2 regions of the Mesorhizobium sp. B4-1-1 genome follow, and region 1 is predicted to be linked to the other one. Evidence: riboswitches for the same ligand, from Rfam matches in the RefSeq annotation. Region 1 holds a riboswitch; the other holds the start of a gene.

Region 1 (7,549 bases):
GGCGCTGGTCGCCGAGATCCTTGGCGAATTCGTCAAGAAGTTCGATCCGAAGTGGGAGCGTGCCTGGATCGCCGAGCGCGCGGGCGAGGTTGTCGGTTCCGTCTTCGTCGTGCGCAAGTCGCCGGAGGTGGCGAAGCTCAGGCTGCTCTATGTCGAGCCATCGGCGCGCGGCCTTGGCATCGGTGCGCGCCTGGTCGACGAAAGCATCGCCTTCGCGCGCGCCAAGGGCTACAAGACGCTGACCTTATGGACCAATGACATACTGGGCGCGGCCCGCCGCATCTATCAAGCAGTGGGTTTCAAGCTGGTCGACGAGGAACGCCACCATTCGTTCGGCAAGGACCTTGTCGGGCAGACGTGGGATCTGGAACTTTAGCTCTTTGCCTTCTCCCACAAGGTGAGGGGAAGGCGCTCACCCCTTCACCGGCAACCAGATCTCCAACCCGCCATTGCCGGTGCGCGCGTCGAATTCGGGTCCATAGCGCTCGAATTCCGGCGCGTCGGCGATTTCGTGGCCGGATGGCGGCAGCCAGCTGTTCCAGATCGTGTTGATGGTCCGGCGGATGGCCGAGATGTGCTCGCGATGCGAGAACACCGCGTATTTCCGCGCCGGCACACGCACGCGATAGAAATCCTTCGGCAGATCGGAGAAATCCGTCACCTCGACCCCGACGACATAGTCGAAATTGCCGGCATCGTCGCCATTCGTGCACACGCCGTAGAAGACGCCAGGCACTTCGCCTGGAACGTTGCCGATATAGGGTGCGAAGCGCTGCCATTGCATTGGAATGCCGGCGCTGGTCTCGCAGCTGTAGCGCTCGCCGAGACCGGCGATGAGGAAGGGGCGGCTGGTCTCGAAGCGCGGCGGCTCGAGAGTGGTGAGAAGCGAACTGTCCATCAGAATGGGCTCCACGAGGTCGAGGTTTTGGGTCGAGCCTTGCGCGCGCACCAATTCCGGCGTGGTGCCGAACGCCTCGCGAAAGGCCCGCGTGAAAGCCTCATGCGAGCCGTAGCCGGCATCGAGCGCGACCGAAAGAATATCGGGCGCGCCGCCGGCCAGCTTGCGCGCCGCTTCGCTCAAGCGGCGCGCTCGCATATAACCCATGACCGATCGTCCCGTGGCGGCGCCGAAGGCGCGCGTCACATGGAAGCGCGACACGCCGCTGCTTGCCGCTATTTCGTCGAGGCTGATCGCGTCCGGCAGATGGCTTTCGACAAACCACAGCGCTTTCTCGGTCGGGTTCATGTTTCCTCGCATCTGGCGGGGCGACACTAGTCCCCGCACCGGCGGCCAGTTTGATCGAAATTGCGCTTCGAGCGAAGTCGAATGACGTTGACAAGCCAAGGCAGCGTATTCTATTTGGTAATGTTATTACATATCAAAACGAAGCAAGCGACTTGCGGCACCGACACGAGGATCCCGCCATGTCTTTCGCGCCATGGGCGGACAGAAGCCGTTGCGACTCGCACGCGGACAACCTACGATGGCTGCGTCATGGTCCCCGAGCCGCAAGGCGAGGGGTGAAAAGGGAACACGGTGAGATCCGGTCTGGATTGAACCCGTGGCTGCCCCCGCAACTGTGAGCGGCGAGTTCCATCCGAAACGCCACTGGCCGGCAAGGCTGGGAAGGCGGATGGCGCAACGACCCGCGAGCCAGGAGACCTGCCATCGACATGAGTTGACCGGACGGGGTGTGCCGGGAGGAGACGCGGGCGCCGGTCTTGTCGGCCGGCTCGTCCAGCATCCTTCCGTCGCCATTTTGGAAAGTGACGGAAATGTTGGACGCCTCGAGAACAATTCCAGGAAAAGTGTGTAGCGGTTTTCCGTCTGGAATTGCGTCAAAACAAAGAGATAGAGCGGTTCGCCGTTTCCGTGAAACGGTGAAACGCTCGAGCCATCGCATCATCGTCTGTTCTCTGTGTCGCGATACCGTGACCGGGCTGAGGTCCGGCGAGGGTTTGTGCGCCGACCTGCGTTCCAGGCTTTCCTTGCAACCGGCGCCTTCTTTTGCCGTCGAGACCATCGACTGCATGGCGGGTTGCGCGCGGCCGCTCACCGTGGCCTTCAAGGCGCAAGGCAAAGCCACCTATCTCTTCGGTTCCATCGACAGGGGCACCGACGCCGGCGCGCTGGTGGAATTTGCCAGGCTCTATGCCTCGCTGCCCGACGGCTGGTGCAATTCCGGCCAGCGCCCGGCAAGGCTCGCCGGCAAGATACTGGCGCGCATCCCCGCCGCGGGTAAGGCCAGGGAGCAAGTCCGGTGAGCGCGCCCCTGCTTGAAGCCCGCGATCTGGGCGCCACGGCAAACGGCCGGACGCTGGTCGAGGATGTCAGCCTGTCGCTGGCGGCGGGTGAGCGCCTCGCCATCATCGGCCCGAACGGCGCCGGCAAGACGACTCTGCTGCGCATGTTGTGCGGGGCGTTGTCGCCGAGCCACGGCGAGGTTCGCCTGGCCGGGCGCCGGCTGGATAGGATCACCGCCGCCGAGCGGGCGCTCAGCATCGCCGTCGTCGGCCAGACGGACCAGCCGGATCCACGGCTGGCGCTCATCGACTATGTCGAGCTTGGCCGCGTCCCGCATGCCGGCCTGAGGCGCCGGCACGACGACCGCGACATCGTCGTCGAAGCACTGCGCCGGACCGGGCTCTTGCCACTGCTCGCGCGCAGCATCGGCTCGCTCTCCGGCGGCGAGCGCCAGCGCGCGCAGCTCGCCCGTGCCATCGCGCAAGAGCCGAAGATCCTGTTCCTCGACGAGCCGACCAACCACCTTGATCCGCGCGCCCGCGCAGAACTGCTCGAACTGGTGGCCGAATTCAGCATGACCGTGGTCGCCGTGCTGCACGATCTCGCCTTGGTGGCGCCCTTCGCCACCAACGTCGCGGTGATGAGCAACGCCCGGCTGCACGCGCTGGCGCCGCCCCGCGAGGCGCTGGCGCAGCCGCATATCCGCGAGGTTTTCGGCATCGACGTGCTGCGCCTGCGGCACCCGACCGAGGACCGCGAGCTCACCGTCTTCGAACTGCCCACGCGCGCTTCCTCGTCATCCTGAGCCTGCCCAACCCAAACAAGGAGCACCACCCCGTGAAACGCCTCGCTTTGTCGTTTGCCTTCTCGCTTCTCGCCTCGGCCGCCTTCGCCTTCCCGGTCACCGTCGACAGCTGCGGCAAGCCGCTCACCTTCGATGCACCGCCAGAACGCGCCGTCATCCAGGACCTCAACATGGCCGAGATGGCCTTCGCGCTGAAGCTGCAGCCGTCGATCGTCGGGCTTACCGGCATCACCGGCTGGTACAAGGTCGGCCCCGAGTTCAAGGCGGAGCAGGGCTCCATCCCGGAGCTGGCGCCAAAATATCCGACGCTGGAAAACCTCGTTGCCGTGCAGCCGGATTTCTTCTTCGCCGGCTGGTACTACGGCATGAAACCGGGCGGCGAGGTCACGCCCGACACGCTCGCCCCGCACGGCATCAAGACGCTGGTGCTGACCGAAAGCTGCGTCCATCTCGACAAGAACCGGCCCGCCGCCTCGATGGACTTGCTCTATGGCGACGTCGAGAAGCTCGGCAAGATCTTCGGCAAGGAGACGGAGGCCGAAAAGCTGGTCGCCGGCTGGAAGGCCGAGCTTGCCGATATCACCGCCAAGGTCGGCGACCGCAAGGGCACGCGCGTGTTCCTCTACGATTCCGGCGAGGACAAGCCCTTCACCGCCGGCAAGTTCGCCATTCCCAACGCCATGATCGCAGCCGCCGGCGGCGAAAACATCATGGCCGACATGGAGACGAGCTGGGGCAACACCGACTGGGAGACGGTCGCCTCGCGCAATCCGCAGTTCCTTATCCTGCTCGATTACCAGGATGGCGGCGGCTACAGGAAGCTGCTCGATTTCCTTAAAGTCCATCCGGCCATGAAGGAGACCGACGCTGTCAGGAACGAGCGCTTCGTCGCTCTGCGCTACGCCGAGCTGACGCCCGGACCCGCCAATATCGAGGCGATCGGCAAGATCGCCAGGGCCATGCATCCGGAAGCGTTTTAGGTCTGGGGTTCTGAAGGGGTGGGGATGGCTTCATTGACGGATCGTGTGCCTGTGAATCGACCGCTTTGGAGATTGGCCAAAACACTCGCGACTTCGTCATCCACGGGCGGAGCAAGGAGCGAAGCGAGGCGGCGCAGACCCAAGGATCCATTCCGTGACGCCGAGGCGTTGCCGCTGCTCAGAATTCCGCACCGTGGCACTTCTCGTGCCAGGTCACGGCATCTACGCGACGGAGCTTCGCGCCTGCTTCGCCCCGGAATGATGGGTGGACGGCCCCTTGCGGCATCGACGAAGTCGCGGATGCCTCGGCTAATCCCGAACGCCGGTATCGCGGCGGCAGGTCCCACGCCGTGAATCTGCGCCGCCGATCGTTCGCTTTGGCCATGATGCTTGGCGCGACGCTGCTGGTCGCGCTCGGGCTGCTTTCGATCGCCTATGGCTCGACGCTGATACCTCTGCGCCAGGTCGTTGGCGCACTGGCGCATGCGGCCGGACTGGGCAGCCAGAGCCCATCCGGCCCGGTCGGCAGCATCGTCGTCGACCTGAGGCTGCCGCGCACGTTGCTGGCGATCGCCGTCGGCGCCGGCCTTGGCGTGGTCGGCGCGCTGCTACAGACGGTCACTCGCAACGACCTCGCCGATCCGTTCCTGTTTGGCCTCTCCTCGGGCGCGGCGGCGGGCGCGGTCTCCGTCATCACCGTATTCGGCGACACGTTCGGCGTCTGGACGCTGCCGCTTGCCGCCTTCACCGGCGGCGTGCTGGCGGCGGCGATTGTGCTTCTGCTGGTGTCGCGGGTGAAGGGGCAGGGGCCCGAGCGGCTGATCCTGGCCGGCCTCGCCGTCTCATTTCTATTCACTGCCTTGACCAACTATCTCGTGTTCGCCGGCGACCAGCGCGCCGCCCACTCGGTGTTGTTCTGGACCATGGGCGGGCTCGGTCTTGCCCGCTGGGACAATATCGGCCTGGCGGCGCTTGGCGCTGGCATCATCCTCGCCTATGGCCTGTGGAACCACCGCCGCTTCGATGCTTTCCTCGCCGGCGAAAGCGCCGCCGAGAGCCTTGGCGTGTCGGTGGCGAGGATGCGCCGCGCGACATTCCTCGTCGCCGCCCTGGCGACCGCCATTCTCGTTGCCGTGGCCGGCGTCATCGGCTTCGTCGGCCTGATGATCCCGCATCTCAGCCGGCCGCTCTCCGGCCCCTTGCATCGCAATCTGGTCATCGCCTGCGCGCTGTTCGGCGCCATCCTGCTGTTGGCGAGCGATCTGCTGGCCCGCACGCTTTTGCCACCGCAGGAACTGCCGATCGGCATCATCACCAGCTCGCTCGGCGCGTTCTTCGTCGTCATCTTGCTGATGCGTAACCGGCTCTGACCGGTTATTAAACCGTCCAGAAATGGTGCACGATGTGGAATAAGATCGGCGCAGCGAAGACCAAGCTGTCGGTGCGGTCGAGCATGCCGCCATGACCTTCGATCAGGTGGCCCCAATCCTTGACGCCCTGGTCGCGCTTGATCGCCGAGGCGACGAGTCCGCCGAGAAATCCCATCGTGCAGGCGACGAAGGCATCGGAGCTATCTTCACCGGACGCTAACCATCGACGCATCGGATCCCTGATATCTCGATTTGCCGGCTTCTTGCACAAAGCATCCACTTGAATAGTAAGCACGCTTATTATATGTATCGCTCATGGTTTCAGATGGTATCGACAGATTGGGGTTTTTGATCCACGACGTGCAGCGCCTGATGCGCAAGCGTTTCGAGGTGCGTGCCAGTGGGTTGGGCCTTTCCTCGGCGCAATGGCGGCTGATGGTGCGCGTTGCCAAGGAAGAAGGCATCACCCAGGCGCGGCTGGCCGAGCTGCTCGAAATCGAGCCGATCAGCGTCTCGCGCCTCGTCGACCGCATGGAGGAGGGCGGCTGGATCGAGCGCCGCCAGGACGCCACCGACCGGCGCGTGCGCATGATCTTCCCGACCGACAAGGCGAGCGCCGCTTACGCCGATGTCAAAAGCCTTGCCGGCGAGGTCTATGAGGAGTCGTTGACCGGTGTTTCGCCCGAAGAGCGGCGCATCCTGATCCGGGTGTTGGACACCATCGTGCGGAACCTGACGGACGGCGAGGCATCGTCCCTCGAAAAGATAAAGAGCAGGGAAGGGGCAGCGGCATGAGCGCGGTAGCCAAGCGGGAAGACGACAACGTCACGAAGCTGAGTGCGCCGGCGCAGCCGGTCGCTGAGGCGCCCGCACAGCCGGCGGCCACTCCTGTCGCGGTGGCGCCTGCGCCGCAGCCGGCCCCGGTCGCGCCGACGAAGAAGCGCCGCCCCGGTCGCTTCCTGTTGATGGTCGCGCTGCCGCTGGCCCTGCTCGCCGGCGGCGCGTATGTCTGGGTGACGGGTGGGCGCTATCAGGAAACCGAGAACGCCAATCTGCAGCAGGCCAGGATTTCGGTCGCCTCCGACACGGCCGGTCGTATCGTCCAGGTCGGCATTGCCGACAACCAGATGGTCAAGCAGGGCGACCTTCTCTTCGTCATCGATCCCGAGCCTTACAGGATCGCGCTGGCCCAGGCCGATGCGGCGGTCGCCGCCGCGCGCCTCAACGTCGAGCAGCTGCGCGCCGCCTACAGCCAGGCGACGGCGCAGGAAAAATCCGCCTCCAGCGAAGTCGACTATGCGCAGTCGCAATATGGCCGCGCCGCCGATCTCGCGCAGAAGGGCATTAACGCCAAGTCCTCGCTCGACCAGGCCCGCAACGACCTCGACAAGGCCAAGCAGCAGCTGGCCGTCGCGGAGCAGGGCATCGTCAGCGCCAAGGCGGCGCTCGGCGGCAATCCGGACATCGAGACCGACAAGCATCCGACCGTGATGGCGGCCTTGGCCACGCGCGACAAGGCCGCCTACGATCTGGCGCAGACGACGGTGAAGGCGCCGGCCGACGGCGTCATCTACCAGGCCGCGTCCTTCAAGGTCGGCCAGTATGTCTCCGTCGGCACGCCGCTGTTCGCGCTGGTCGAGACCGGCGACACCTGGATCGACGCCAATTTCAAGGAAACCCAGCTCACCAACATGAAGCCGGGCCAGAAGGCCGAGATCGTCGTCGACACCTATCCGGGCCGCACCTTCGAGGCGATCGTCACGGCGATCGGCGCCGGCACCGGCGCGGAGTTTTCGCTGCTGCCCGCGCAAAACGCCACCGGCAACTGGGTCAAGGTCACGCAGCGCATTCCCGTGCGGCTGGAACTGACCGATCCCGATGCCAAGATGGCGCTGCGCACCGGCATGAGCGCCACCGTCACCGTCGACACCGGCGTGGCGCGCGGCCTGCCGTCGATCTTCGGCCACGCCGCGGCAGGGGAGCACGCGCAGTAACGACAGCGAGGCCCGTCGCGACGCGGCGGGCATTGAGGGGATTGGTCTGATGGGAGGAGTGACAAGGATCAGCGAGGCAAGCCGCATCGCGGCTGGTCCGAAAGCCGAGGCCTCGTCGCGGACCCGTCGGTCCTCAGGTTTCCGGGCGGCAGCAA
Region 2 (7,549 bases), on a different contig from region 1:
GGCCAGCTCATTGTTGATTTCGAGGAAGAAGGGATCGTCCTCCCCCACCGGCCTGCCGGTATTGGGGTCGATGATGCCCTTGGGCTTCGGCGCGACGAGGGTGCCTGAACTGTCGTTCAATCCCATTCCAGCGCTCCTTTTTTCCATTCATAGGCAAAGCCGATGGTCAGCACCGCCAGGAACACCATCATTGACCAGAAGCCGAGCATGCCGACCTTGGAGAAGGAGACCGCCCACGGGAACAGGAAGGCGACCTCGAGATCGAAGATGATGAACAGGATCGACACCAGGTAGAAGCGGATGTCGAATTTCATACGGGCGTCGTCAAATGAGTTGAAGCCGCATTCGTAGGCGGAAAGCTTTTCCGGGTCGGGATTGCGGTAGGCCACCAGGAACGGCGCTATGAGCAGCGCAAGGCCGACGACCAGCGCCACGGCGATGAACAGGACGATCGGCAGATATGAACTCAGGAGTGCGCTCATGCGGCGGCTTTCCTTAGGCGGGCAGTTCACTTTGATTACAGCAACGAACTCTAATGCGGAAGCGTGACAGTTTAACCGCTGAACCGTTTTAAGGGGGCCCATGCTGCAACGCGGCGAGGGTTAGCGCAGCGGTTTCGGTGACGCAAGTCAAACCTTGTTCAAATCGCGGCCCTGGACGCCTTATCGGAAGAAACTGGTCCGATCCGCTCCTGTTTGATTTCCTTCGCTTTTTACTCCACTTTTCTCTCCTGACATATCTCCCGCCATTTGCCTGCTAGCATCGTCGGAATCACCGGCTAAAAATGCGGCAAATGATCAGGGCAAGGACGCCTCGATGAAGGACAAGATTTCGCTGGCCATGGCGAGGCGCATTGCGCTCGGAGCGCAGGGATTCAACGACCCTAGGCCCGGCGGCGTTCCGGATCGCCGCCACCTTGCTCGCGTGCTTTCACGAACCGGCCTGTTGCAGATCGATTCCGTCAGCGCCGTGGTGCGTGCTCATTATATGCCGCTCTATTCTCGCCTCGGCCCCTACCCGCTTGCGCTGCTCGACAACGCCGCGGTCAGCCGCAAGCGCGCGGTCTTTGAATATTGGGCGCATGAGGCGTCGTTCCTGCCTGTCGAAACCTACCCTTTGATGCGCTGGCGCATGCTGCGCGCCGAGCAGGGCGACGAGATGTATCTCGGCCTGGCGAAATGGGGCCGGGAGCGCAAGGCGATGATCGACGAGATTTATGCGCAGGTCGCCGAACGCGGACCGATCGCCGCGTCCGACATCGAAGGCCACAAGGGCAATGGCGGCTGGTGGGGCTGGAGCGAGGCCAAGCACGCATTCGAATGGCTGTTCTGGGCCGGACGCATCACCACCGCCTACCGGCGCGGCTTCGAACGCTATTACGACCTGCCCGAGCGCGTTTTGCCGCAGGCTGTGCTCGACCTTCCCGTACCCTCGGTCGAGGACGCGCATCGCGAATTGCTGCGCATCTCGGCCCGCGCCCATGGCATCGCCACCTATGGCGACCTCCGCGACTATTTTCGTCTCGCGCCGGGCGATACGAAAGACCGCATCCAGGAACTGGTCGAAGCGGGCGAACTGCTGCCTGTGACGGTGGAGAGTTGGGACAAGACCGCCTATCTCCACAAGGACGCCCGCTTTCCGCGTCGGATAGAGGCACGCGCCCTGCTCGCCCCGTTCGATCCATTGGTTTTCGAACGCACGCGCACCGAAAAGCTGTTCAATTTCCGCTACCGTATCGAGATATACACGCCGGCCGAAAAGCGCCAATACGGCTACTACGTGCTGCCCTTCCTGCTTGGCGACCGCATCGTCGCCCGCGTCGATCTGAGGGCCGATCGGCCGGCAAGCGTGCTGCGCGTCCATGCCGCCTACGCCGAGACCGGCGCTCCCGCCGAAACGGCGGTCCAACTCTTCGACGAACTGCAGCAAATGCAGGGCTGGCTCGGCCTGGGAGCGATCGAAGTGACGCCGGCCGGCGACCTGGGACCGGCGCTGGCCGACATCGTGATGTCGTAGCCGTGCGTTGACAGGCACCCGGCCGTAAGCCTAAATCCGCCGCAGACGGTCTTCTCCCGGCAAAGGGAGGAGCCAAGAGGGAATGCGGTGCGGGCCAACACCCAAATCCGCGGCTGTCCCCGCAACTGTAAGCGACGAGCCCCGGCCGAAAACCACTGGGATGTTCCCGGGAAGGCGGCATTCAAGGCGACGACTCGCGAGCCAGGAGACCTGCCGTCTGAGACTTTAAGTATCCGAATGCCCGGCGGGTTTTCCGGGCAAGGAGCCTGGTTTTGGATCGCAACGGCAGTTTCCCGGCAAATAGTGCGGATATTTCGTCCGAGCCCGACGCGCTGGCCGGCGTGACCGTCATCGTGTGCTCCTCCTGCCGCGACGAAACCGGCTCGGATGCCCATCCGCGTGCCGGCGCGCTGCTCGCCGAGGACACGCGCCGGGCTGCCTCCGGCGAAAACATCAACATCCGCACCGTTGAATGCCTCGGCAATTGCAAGCGCCGGCTCAGCGCCGCGCTGCTGCGCGACGGCTGCTGGAGCTACGTCTTCGGCGATCTGAATGCCACCAGCGGCACCGACCTCGTTGCCGGCGCGAAACTCTTCGCCACCTCGACCGACGGCCTGATTCCCTGGCGCGGCCGGCCCGATTCTCTCAAGCGCGGCCTCGTTGCCCGCATCCCGCCCCTCGACATGCTGAAGGACCGACCATGAACGCTTCCGTTTCCCGCGTGCCCTGTACCGTCGTCACCGGCTTCCTCGGCGCCGGCAAGACGACGCTGATCCGCAACCTGCTGGAGAACGCCAAGGGCAAGCGGCTGGCGATCATCGTCAACGAGTTCGGCGATGTCGGCATCGACGGCGAGATCCTGAAAGGCTGCGGCGTCGACACCTGCCCGGAGGAAAACATCGTCGAGCTCGCCAATGGCTGCATCTGCTGCACCGTCGCCGACGATTTCGTGCCGGCGCTCGACCAGATCCTGTCGCTCAACCCCAAGGTCGATCACATCCTGATCGAGACCTCCGGCCTCGCTTTGCCGAAGCCGCTCGTCCAGGCTTTCCAGTGGCCGAGCGTGAAGAGCCGCGTGACGGTCGATGGGGTCATTGCCGTGGTCGACGGTCCGGCGCTGGCCGACGGCCGTGTCGCTTCCGACATGAATGCCCTGCAGGCGCAGCGCGCCGCGGACGTGACGCTCGACCATGACGATCCGGTCGAAGAGGTATTCGAGGACCAGATCGCCTGCGCCGACCTGATCATCCTGTCGAAGAGCGACCTGATGGATGCGGCCGGGTCGCAGCGTGCGAACGCCGTCATCGGCAAGCATGTCGCGCGCGCCGTGAAGGTCGTTCCGACCGCGCAGGGCAAGGTCGACCCGTCGGTAATGCTCGGCCTCGGGCTCGCCGTCGAGGACGACATCGAGAACCGCAAGACCCATCACGACGACGAGCTCGACCATGAGCACGACGATTTCGATTCCTTCGTCATCGACATCCCGTCGGTCGCCAATCCCGACGAGTTGGCCGAGCGCGTCGCCCTTGCCGCCGAGCAGGAAAACGTGCTGCGCGTCAAAGGCTTCGTCGAGGTTGGCGGCAAGCCGATGCGGCTTTTGCTCCAGGCCGTCGGCCCGCGCGTCAACCACTATTACGACCGCGCCTGGACGGCCGAGGACGACCGCCGCTCGCGGCTCGTCGTCATCGGCCTCAAGGGACTGAACCGCCCGGCGATCGAGCGTATCCTCGCCGGCTGAGGCCAACACCAAAAAACGATGCACATCCTCGCCACCACATCCGCTTCGCTCGACGATCTCGCCGAGCCGATCGACCTCAGGCAGACGCCTGCGGATGTCGTGGCCCTGTCCTTCACCGACAGCGATCTCGCCGGTCTGGCCACCGCCTGGAAGGCCGATGCGGAGCGGCTACCCTCGATGCGGCTGGCGGCCCTTCGCGACCTTCGCCATCCGATGTCGGTGGATCTGTGGATCGACAGCGTCGCCCGTCACGCCAAGGTCGTCCTGGTGCGCATCCTCGGCGGCTTTGAGTGGTGGCGTTACGGCTGCGACCAGCTCGCCGCGGTCGCGCGCGACCGCGGCATCAAGCTGGCGCTGCTGCCCGGCGAAAGCCATGACGAGGACCAGCGGCTGATCGAAGCCTCGACCCTGCCGCGCGCCGAGATCGACGCCCTGCTCGGCTATTTCCGCGAGGGCGGCCCGGCCAATATGAGCGCGCTGGTGCAAAGGCTGGCGCGACTTGCCGGGTCGGATGCGGCCGTGGCCGAACCGGTCAAAGTGCCGAAGGCGGGGTACTATCGGCCGGGGCTGGGAGTCGTGGAGAAGCCTGAGATCATCGATGTCGGCGATCCGTCGCCCCCCTCTCTGTCCGGCCGGACAGAGAGGGGGGCGACGGAACTCGGCGCTGGCAACCTCGTCGTCCCCATCCTCTTCTACCGTTCCATGCTGCTTGCCGCAGACATCGCGCCGATCGACGCGTTGGCCGAGGCGTTACATTCGCAAGGCATGGTCCCTGTGCCGATCTTCGTTTCCAGCCTCAAGGATCCGGCGTCTCTCGCCTTCGTCGAAAACGCGATCGCCTCGCTGAATCCCGCCGCCATCGTCACCGCCACCGCCTTCGCCTCCGGCGCGGAACCCGGCGCCGAAACCCTGTTCGACCGTGCCGGTGTGCCGGTGTTCCAGGTCATCGTCGCCACGACAAGACGCGAGGTCTGGGAGAAGAACCAGCGCGGCCTGGCGCCTGCCGATCTCGCCATGCATGTCGTGCTGCCCGAGCTCGACGGCCGTATCCTTGCCGGCGCGATCTCGTTCAAGGGCGAGGTCGAAACCGACCCGGCGCTCGCCTTCCGCGCCTTCGCCAACCAGCCCGAAGCGGACCGTGTCGCGCAGGTTGCCAAGCGGATCGCGGCGTTTATCCGCCTGCAACGCACGGAGCGGGTCGAGCGCAAGCTGGCCATCCTGATCCCGGATTATCCGAGCGCGCCCGGGCGGACCGGCTATGCCGTCGGGCTTGATGTGCCGTCAAGCGTGCTCGCCATGCTGCATGACCTGAAGGAACAGGGCTACGTGGTTGAGGGGATTCCGCAATCACCACGGGAGTTGCTGGATGTGTTGGAGGTTGGTGGGTTTGGCCTTGCCCTGCAGGACTACCTCGACCTTTCGGACGAACTCCCGGGGGTAGCGCGTGATGCAGTAGAGGCGGCATGGGGCAAGGCAGAACGGATAGATTGGCGCCAGGCGCCGGCCTCGGCAACCTTCCCCTTCCGCGCCGCAACCTTCGGCAATGTCACCGTGGCACTGGCCCCCGACCGCGGCCGCTCGGCCGACCGCCGCGCCGACTATCACGACCCGACGCTCCCCCCGCGCCACGAGTTGATCGCCTTCGGCCTCTGGCTGCAAAAATCGCTCGGCGCGGATGCCATCATCCATGTCGGCGCGCATGGCACGCTGGAATGGCTGCCAGGCAAGACCGTCGCGCTCTCCGGAACCTGCTTCCCCGAGATCGTCACTGGATCGTTGCCGGTCATCTATCCCTTCATCGTTTCCAATCCCGGCGAGGCCGCTCAGGCCAAGCGCCGCATCTCGGCCGTCACCCTTGGCCATCTGCCGCCGCCGCTGACCGGCGCAGGCCTCGACGAGGTCCAACAGAAGCTGGAGCGCTTGGTCGATGAATATGCCCAGGCCGACGGCCTCGACCGCCGTCGCCGCGACCGTCTGGCTAGGCTGATCGTCGAGACGGCGCAAAAGACCGGCCTGGCCTCTGAAGCCGGCGTTGCCGGCACAGACGCTCCGGACGAAGCGCTGCGCCGCATCGACGCCTGGCTCTGCGACCTCAAGGATTTCGCCGTCAAGGATGGGCTGCATGTCTATGGCCGCGCGCCGGAGGACGAGGCCGATCCACTACGCCGGCAAAGCGCCGAAGCCGAGAAGTCTGCGCTGCTCGCCGCGCTCGATGGCCGCCACATCAAGGCAGGCCCCGCCGGCGCGCCGGCGCGCGGCCGCTCCGATGTCCTGCCCACCGGCCGCAATCTCTTCACCTCCGATCCGCGCACCATGCCGACGCCGACTGCCTATGATCTCGGCCAGGTGGCGGCGGAAGAAGTGGTGCGCAGCTATATGCAAAGCCACGGCGACTGGCCGCGCTCGCTGGTCATCGATCTTTGGGGTTCCGCCTCGTTGCGCACGGGCGGCGAGGAGATCGCGCAGGGCCTGGCGCTGATGGGCTGCCGGCCGCAATGGGATGCCGCCACGGGCCGCGTCACCGGCATCGAGGTGCTGCCCCCGGCGGCGCTCGGCCGCCCGCGCGTCGACGTCACCTGGCGCATCTCCGGCCTGTTCCGCGACATGTTTCCGACCCAGATCGCGCTGATCGACGCCGCCGCCAACGCCGTCGCCAGCCGCGACGAGGACGATACCGAGAACCCGCTCGCCGCGGCGACACGCGTTCAGGGCAAGATCGGCCCCCGCATTTTCGGCACTTCGCCCGGCACCTATGGCGCCGGCATCGAGGACCTGCTGTCGCGCGGCGAATGGGGCGCGCGCGAAGAGATCGGCCGCGCCTATCTCGACGCGACATCGCACGCCTATGGCGGCGCCGACGGCGAAGCGATCTCCGCGCCCGGCGCCTTCGAGGGTCGGATCGCGGAAGCCGATCTCCTCGTCCACACCGGCGACGATCCCGGCCGCGACATCCTCGAGGGCTCGGCCGACGTCGCCTTCATCGGTGGCTTTTCGGCCGCCCTTGCCACGCTTGGCCGGAATGCCGACGTCATCGTGCTCGACACGACCGATCCGAAGAAGCCGAAACCGCGCTCGGTCGGCGAAGCTGTGTCCCGCGTGGTCCGCGCCCGCGCCGTCAACCCGCGCTTCATCGCCGGCCAGATGCGCCATGGCCCGCGCGGCGCCTCGGAATTCGCCGAGACCGTCGATCGGCTGGTCGGCTTCGCCGAAACCACGCATGCCATATCAGGCGCGCTGATCGAGGCCGTACACGACGCCTATGTCGGCGACCCGGACGTGCGCGCCTTCCTGCTGCGCGAGAACCCGGCCGCCGCCAAGGCCATCGCCGAGCGCTTTCTCTCAGCGCGGCGGCGCGGCCTCTGGCATCCGCTCAGGAATTCCATCGACGACGATCTCGCGGCCCTGATTGCCGAGGCCCAGGCAAGCGGGGTGGCGGCATGAACGCCTTTTCGCGCCGCGGCGCCTGCCCTGCGCTGAGCGCACCGATGCAAACCGGCGACGGGCTTTTGGTGCGGCTCAATCCGGTTGCTGGAGGACTTGCCCCGAAGTCGCTGATCGGACTCGGCGAATCCGCCTTGCGCCACGGCAACGGCATCATGGAAGTGACCGCGCGCGGTAGCCTGCAGATCCGTGGTTTGACGGCGGACAGCGCGCGGCTGCTGGCGGCGGAGGTGGATGCGCTTGGCATTGCCGTGCGCAGCGGCGTGCCGGTCGAAGTCGGGCCGCTGGCGGGAATCGATCCGCAGGAGATTGCCGACCCGCGCCCTCTGGCTGAGCGGATGAGGGTGGCGATCG

The links. A riboswitch is a leader RNA that binds a small molecule or an ion and turns the genes downstream of it on or off. The one in region 1 is predicted to bind cobalamin.
Region 2: it holds a riboswitch for cobalamin, as region 1 does, so the genes downstream of both, FJW10_RS16015 (DUF1636 family protein) here and FJW10_RS19535 (DUF1636 family protein) in region 1, are expected to answer to the same signal.

The regions. Positions count from the first base shown of each region.
Region 1 is NZ_VFTH01000014.1:34,927-42,475, reverse strand. It holds gene FJW10_RS19545 (bifunctional helix-turn-helix transcriptional regulator/GNAT family N-acetyltransferase) at 1-376, shown strand, start outside; gene FJW10_RS19540 (AraC family transcriptional regulator) at 413-1,246, opposite strand; cobalamin riboswitch at 1,480-1,686, shown strand; gene FJW10_RS19535 (DUF1636 family protein) at 1,882-2,265, shown strand; gene FJW10_RS19530 (ABC transporter ATP-binding protein) at 2,262-3,050, shown strand; gene FJW10_RS19525 (ABC transporter substrate-binding protein) at 3,083-4,030, shown strand; gene FJW10_RS19520 (iron ABC transporter permease) at 4,414-5,400, shown strand; partial or broken gene FJW10_RS19515 (phosphatidate cytidylyltransferase) at 5,408-5,584, opposite strand; gene FJW10_RS19510 (MarR family transcriptional regulator) at 5,716-6,195, shown strand; gene FJW10_RS19505 (HlyD family secretion protein) at 6,192-7,394, shown strand.
Region 2 is NZ_VFTH01000010.1:84,475-92,023, reverse strand. It holds gene FJW10_RS16030 (NADH-quinone oxidoreductase subunit B) at 1-126, opposite strand, end outside; gene FJW10_RS16025 (NADH-quinone oxidoreductase subunit A) at 117-482, opposite strand; gene FJW10_RS16020 (winged helix-turn-helix domain-containing protein) at 817-2,016, shown strand; cobalamin riboswitch at 2,046-2,249, shown strand; gene FJW10_RS16015 (DUF1636 family protein) at 2,289-2,720, shown strand; gene cobW (cobalamin biosynthesis protein CobW) at 2,717-3,754, shown strand; gene cobN (cobaltochelatase subunit CobN) at 3,773-7,195, shown strand; gene cobG (precorrin-3B synthase) at 7,192-7,549, shown strand, end outside.